One region of the Blautia sp. MCC270 genome, then DNA from elsewhere that is predicted to be linked to it. Evidence: riboswitches for the same ligand, from Rfam matches in the RefSeq annotation. Region 1 holds a riboswitch; the other holds the start of a gene.
The links. Region 1 has a riboswitch for cobalamin ahead of GPK58_RS01065 (cysteine-rich small domain-containing protein). Riboswitches for the same ligand answer to the same signal wherever they lie in the genome.
Positions count from the first base shown of each region.

Region 1 (3,372 bases):
CCGCCTTGGTCTCCTCCGAAATATAAAATGGATCAGCAGTTCTGGTAGCCACCGTATCCAGTTCATCCTCCAGCCACTGGAAAGAATACTCCGGGAATGTCTGACATCCTCTTGGTGCCAGGGTGCTGCTTCCGACGATCAGTTCCTCATCACGGATGATGATCGGAATGTTATGCAGGATATGGGCAAAAGCCTTCGCTCTGCGTGTGATGATCGGCTCGTCTTCAGTTTCCTTGTAGGACTCTGTGACCAGTTTCGCTCTGGCAGATTCGATCACCGGCATCTTGGCATAAAGATTATCCACAAGATGTGTGATCCTGTCTGTTTTCGGGATATCTGCTATATGAAATTTCTCCATGATTCTCCTTTCTCATAACCGGTTGTTTCTGGTGATCTGTCTGCCTCCACGCTTCCAGAACCGCTCCTGTCCGGCTATGTGCTCATGTAGTTTTATTATACCTTACCCCTACTTCGATGTCAACGAAATCCAACATGTGTTTCTAGCTGTTTTTGTGGTTTTTATCGGTTGTTCCCTGTTGATTTTATTTGTTTTTTGTATTTTTATGTTTTTCTCTATTGACTTTGTTTTTCTGCTCTGCCATACTTAGATTTATATAGGAATTCCTTTGTTTTTCAGAAAAAATTTATGCAAAGCGGACATTCGTATTCCGCTCTGTCACATGTTCTCAAACAGTAAAAGAGGTGTATTTTTATGTATCTTTCTGATATGCATACCCACTCCATCGCCAGTGGTCACGGCACGGAATGTACCATCACAAACATGGCACGCGCAGCTGCCGAGAAAGGTCTCCGGCTTCTCGGGATCACTGATCACGGTCCCGGCACTCTGGCAGCCGGAACTTCCTCCTATTTCCGCAGCCTTACCTATTCTCCCAAAAAACATTTCGGTGTAGAATTACTCTACGGAATTGAACTGAATATCCTTGACCGCAGCGGAACGGTAGATTTAGATCAGGAATTATTATGTAAACTTGATTACGCCATTGCCAGCATGCATGCCTGGAATTACCGCTGCGGTACCAGAGCCGAAAACACAGAAGCTTTTATCAATGTAATGAAAAACCCCTGTGTAAAGATCCTCGGACATAGTGATAACACTCATTACCCGGTTAATTATGATGCGCTTGCAAGGGCTGCCAGGGAAACCGGCACGATCTTTGAGATCAACGAAGCTTCTCTTGCACCTTATGGCTATCGTGGCGACACAAGAGAAAACTGTTTCGAGATCCTTCGATGCTGCCGCAAATATGATCTGCCGCTGCTTCTTTCCAGTGACAGCCATGGCCCGGAGCATATCGGAGATTTTACCTGTGCTGCTGAGTTTGTTCATCAGGCCATGTTTCCGGAACAGCTGATCCTCAACAACCAGATTCCCAGACTCAAGGTTTTTCTCCAAACCAGAGAATGATCTTCTGTATCTTTTCCGACAGATAACAGATATTGTCCACTCCAAACAAAACAGGCCAGTTCAAACACAGGAATATACATTTTCCTGTATCTGAACTGGCCTGTTTTTTATTTTTCCCGCTGCTTCCGTACAATTTCCGCAAGCTCGCTATATTTACCTGTAACATATCCGAAATTTTCTCTTCTGTGAGGAAGCTTGCATTCGGTGCAGTCTTTAATCCCGCTTTCCGTAAAGCGGAAATTACCACCACATTTATCTCCCAGTGCATATAAAGGACAATAGCAGAACAGACAATTGAAGTTCTCCGGATCTGCTCCTTTATGGCACGGAAAATACTCACAGTTTTTGTGGCTGAAGTAAGAGTATTCTTTGCCTTCCCAGTATGGTTTCTCCATGGCTCTTTTCTCCTCTCCTGACATAACCACACATAACTTTTTCCTATAAAAAAGAGGTAGCGATGCCACCCCGGGGTAGAAATATAATCCGTTCATGAGTGCGCGGAGGGAACGAATGTATCCGGAGTAGTATCGCCTGCCATTTAATCATGTATAATTCATATGAACAGGCGCATTCCATAAAAAAATGCCTACTCTCGTAAAAAAGTAGACAACGTCCCAGGGGTGCGGAGTCCCTGAAATGGTTGTTACACTTTACACGGAAGTTTAACCTCGCCATAACAAGCAGGTTTCCTGGCTCCGGGATCATGGCTCCTCTCTCCTTCTCATACATACGTACAATGGACTATGAAATTCGCTCCTCCGTTACAGTGACCGGATCGCTCAGGTTTCACACCTGATTCCCTTTTCTGTGGACTTCTGATAATCAATATATAACTGTCAGCTATCCTCAGCACTTGCTATGTTCAATATGGAATTATACTGACATTATAATAACATCCTGTTAATTATATGTCAATACTGTTTTCAATATTTATACATTTTTGAGCATATTTTGTTGCTGTTCACTCCGTTCCATGGGTTTTTCAGTATTTTTTCCGACGTTAAAAACAGCCCGACAAACTGCTGTCGGGCTGCTGTATTTTTATTTTCTGTTGTACGTTTTTATTATACAAGACGTCTTACAGATACAATTGTTCTGTATGTAGCATCATTGCTGATCTTGATCCCGTCCTGAGAGTTCGATGCATGAACGATCTGGCCATTACCCATGTAAATAGCCACGTGTCCGCCATAGCAGATCAGATCTCCCGGCTGTGCATCTGCGTAGGATACTTCTGTACCTGCATTCTGCTGCTCATAGGAGGTTCTCGGAAGGCTGACTCCGAAGTTCGCATAGACACTCTGTACAAATCCGGAGCAGTCTGCACCATTGGTAAGGCTTGTTCCACCCCATACGTAAGGATTTCCCACAAACTGTGTAGCATAATTCACAACAGAAGATCCGGAACCGCTACTGTAAGAAGAACTGTCACTGTCTGAAGATGTATCCTCTGCATTAGATGTGTCCTCTGCACTTTCTTCAGATGCGTCTGTGCTGTTATCGTAATCTGCGTCTGCATTATCCTCTGTATTCTCAGTATCCTCGGACGCATCATCATTCTCACCATTGTCTGCATCTTCATCCACATCCTCGGTGTCATCTTCTGCAGTATCCTCATCTGCATTCTCGATCACGTCGCCGTCCTCATCGTACTGTCCGTCTTCGCTCTCGTCTGCCTCATCCTGCTGTGCTTCCTGCTCTGCCTGGCGTCTTGCTTCCTCTTCTGCCTCAGCCTGTGCTCTCGCTGCTGCTTCAGCCTCGGCCTGACGTCTTGCCTCTTCCTCTGCTGCAATACGCTCAGCCTCTAATCTCTGAAGCTCTGCAGTCTGCTCTGCAAGAAGGTTTGCATAATCTGTAGCCTGCTGCTGTGCGTAGGCGATCTCATTATCATAATCTGCGGATGTGGCACGCTTCTCATCCAGCTGTGCCTGCAGGTTCTGGGA
Region 1 covers NZ_WQQD01000003.1:79,979-83,350, reverse strand. Annotated here, with positions in the region: gene GPK58_RS01075 (glycyl radical protein) at 1-358, opposite strand, end outside; gene GPK58_RS01070 (phosphatase) at 713-1,429, shown strand; gene GPK58_RS01065 (cysteine-rich small domain-containing protein) at 1,537-1,824, opposite strand; cobalamin riboswitch at 2,092-2,261, opposite strand; gene GPK58_RS01060 (C40 family peptidase) at 2,494-3,372, opposite strand, start outside.

Region 2 (3,372 bases), on a different contig from region 1:
GACAAGATTTTGAAAAAAGTCGGTGAAGAATGCACAGAGATCGTCATTGCAGCCAAAAATCCGGATAAAGAAGAGATTAAATACGAAATTTCAGATTTTCTTTATCATATGATGGTACTCATGGTGGAAAAAGGAGTCAGCTGGGAAGAAATCACCAAAGAATTGGTAAAAAGATAAATTATATATCATTCAGGAAAAAAGTTTTTGTACGTCGGATCAGAATGAACGGTTACGAAAGCTTTTTTCTGTTTTCCCGGAATCTTAAAAGAATATGTACAATTTCGGTTAGGCATGATATACTTATCGTCAAAAGTGCGGAAATATAAAAAAGGAAAAGGGAAACAACCAATGATCAAAATTGATGACTGGGTGATTGAAAAAGGAGAGAAAGCACAGGGAAAAATTAAGATCACAGGATACGGCATAGCAATGCCGGCAACTGTGATATGCGGAGTGAAAGACGGACCGACGATACTGATCACAGCAGGAATACACAGTGCGGAGTATGTAGGAATCCAGGCGGCAATGGAACTTGCAAAAGAATTTCAACCGGAAGAACTGAAGGGAAATGTGATCATCGTTCCACTGGTCAATGTCAGCGGCTTTGAGCATCGCACCATGAGTCTGGTCTATGAGGATGGCAAGAACCTGAACCGCGTTTTTCCCGGAGATCCTGAGGGAACAGCTGCAGATCGTATTGCCTATACTATAGTGACGAAACTTTTTTCTATAGCAGATTATTATATCGACCTACATAGTGGAGATGGGTTTGAACAGCTTCATCCCTATGTTTATTATGTAGGGGTTGTAGATGAAAAGACAGCAGAGAAGTCATTACATATGGCACGGCATATCGGCGTAAAATATGTAGTCCGTTCCACAACTGCCACAGGTGGCGCCTACAATTATGCTTCTTCTCTTGGAATTCCAAGTATTCTTATCGAAAGAGGCGGACACAGCTACTGGACCTGGGAGGAAGTAGAACAGGATAAAAGAGACGTCCGTCACCTTGTTTTTCATCTCCAGGGAAAGGCGTGTCATGGTCTGAAGCATTACCGTCAGATGCTTCTTGAAAATGTAGTCTATGAATATGCGCCGTATACAGGATGCTGGTATCCATCCAAGAAGCCTGGAGAGTACTTCTTTAAGGGAGAAGAATTAGGTGAACTGAGAGATTACTATGGAAATTTACTTTACACATCTATTGCAACTGAAAACGGAGTCGTACTTTATCAAACAGCCAGTCTGAACATTATTGAAGACGGACCAATGATCGCATATGCAGCGATCACGGAGACTCTGACCTGATAGTAAACAACCTTTTCAGAACGCTTCTGTCTGAAATCATATTGAAACAGTAAGAAAACCGGGTTTTACCATTTGCTATTCTATTTGTAAAAACAGCGAGGTAAAATCCGTGTTTTTTTTAGCAGATCAGATAAATCCAATTGTCATATCCCCCATGGGGGATATATACAATTCAAGCATCTTTAACAAAATTTATGAGTTTTCTAAAAATATAACATTTTTCCATAGACATAAACTATAGTTTTATCATATAATGTTGCAGTAATTTAACAGCATTTGCTGATTTTCACATCAGCCGTTGTAAGTTCTGAGAGGATTAATAGGGAAACCGGTGTAAATCCGGTACGATCCCGTCACTGTAAGGGGGAATCCTCAGACAAAGTACCACTGGTCGAGTACGTGAGAAATAGACCGGGAAGGTGTCTGAGGGTAAGGATCCTAAGTCAGGAGACCTGCTTGCAATTGTTTTAAAATGATTCTTACGGAAGATAGGAAGCATATTTATTTTGTGTGCCCGTATTTCGTCACGGGCTTTTTTCGTGCAAATTTTCTAAAATTCCATGCATGTTCTGCATATTAAGAATCCAATAGTTTCTTTTATCTAACTAAATTAAAACGGCAATGTTAAAATCGCATCAAATGAGGAAAGGAGTAAAACGTGACAAAGAAACAAGTAGGAAAAAGATTTCTCCAGATCATCATTGTATTATTTGGAATCAGCTTTTTCACATTTGGACTGACCTACCTGTCACCTGGTGATCCTGCGGAGATCATGCTGACAGAGTGTGGTAATCTTCCTACACCAGAGCTTCTGGAACAGACAAGACATGAGCTTGGCCTTGATCAGCCATTTCTCGTGCAGTATGGTTCCTGGCTGAAGGGTGTTGTTACAGGAGATATGGGACAGTCCTATTCTTTCAAAATGCCGGTAACAGATAAACTGGTATCCTGTTTCTGGCCGACGCTGAGGATGTCGTTGCTGGCACTTCTGATGATGGTCATTATTTCCATACCGCTTGGAATCCTGGCCGCTGTATATCAGAACAAATTCCCGGATTATTTTGTGAGAGGAATTACCTTTGTGGGAGTATCTGTTCCAAGCTTCTGGCTAGGCCTGATCCTTCTCAGCATCTTTGGTGTTCAGCTTCGCTGGATCAATGTTGCAGGAGGCAGTACGGATTTTAAATCCATGATCCTCCCGGCGCTGACTCTTGCACTTGCCATGTCTGCAAAATATACCAGACAGGTAAGAAGTGCAGTACTGGAGGAACTTCACCAGGATTATGTCACAGGTGCAAGAATGCGTGGAATCAAGGAAAGCGTTATCCTCTGGAAACACGTCCTTCCTAACGTAATGCTTCCTCTGGTAACATTGCTGGGACTTTCCCTTGGAAGTCTTCTGGGAGGTACTGCAGTTGTAGAGATCATTTACAACTGGCCTGGAATGGGAAATATGGCAGTAAAAGCAATTTCCTGTCGTGACTATCCTCTTGTACAGGGCTATGTACTCTGGATCGCAATCCTGTACATGTGCATCAACCTGCTTGTGGATCTGTCCTATACTTATCTCGATCCAAGACTTAAGGAGGATAGATAATTGAAAAAGGTATTACGAACATTCAAAGAAAATAAACAGTTCACTCTTTTCTTCATTCTGGGTCTCGTGGTGATCGGAATTGCGATCTTTGCGCCGCAGCTCTCACCATATGATCCACTGAATGCAGTTATGACCGAATCACTGCAGGAGCCAAGCTCCGCTCATCCGTTCGGAACGGATAAGCTTGGACGAGATCTTCTTTCCCGTGTTATCTTCGGAACAAGAACCTCTCTGATCATGACCTTATGTCTGGTTGCGGTGATCTTTGTCATCGGTACATTTTTAGGAGTTATTGCCGGATATTTCGGCGGCGTTGTGGATGCAGTGATCATGCGTATCGCAGATATGATGATCTCCTTCCCTGGGCTTGTACTGGCCATTGCCATTGCCGGTATGCTTGGACCAAACCTGGTCAATGCCGTTATTTCCATTGCGGCTGTAAGCTGGACAAAATATGCCCGTCTTGC
Region 2 covers NZ_WQQD01000049.1:10,519-13,890, forward strand. Annotated here, with positions in the region: gene hisIE (bifunctional phosphoribosyl-AMP cyclohydrolase/phosphoribosyl-ATP diphosphatase HisIE) at 1-177, shown strand, start outside; gene GPK58_RS11330 (M14 family metallopeptidase) at 349-1,308, shown strand; cobalamin riboswitch at 1,594-1,782, shown strand; gene nikB (nickel ABC transporter permease) at 1,967-2,905, shown strand; gene nikC (nickel transporter permease) at 2,906-3,372, shown strand, end outside.
Region 2: another riboswitch for cobalamin. It lies ahead of nikB (nickel ABC transporter permease); the one in region 1 lies ahead of GPK58_RS01065 (cysteine-rich small domain-containing protein).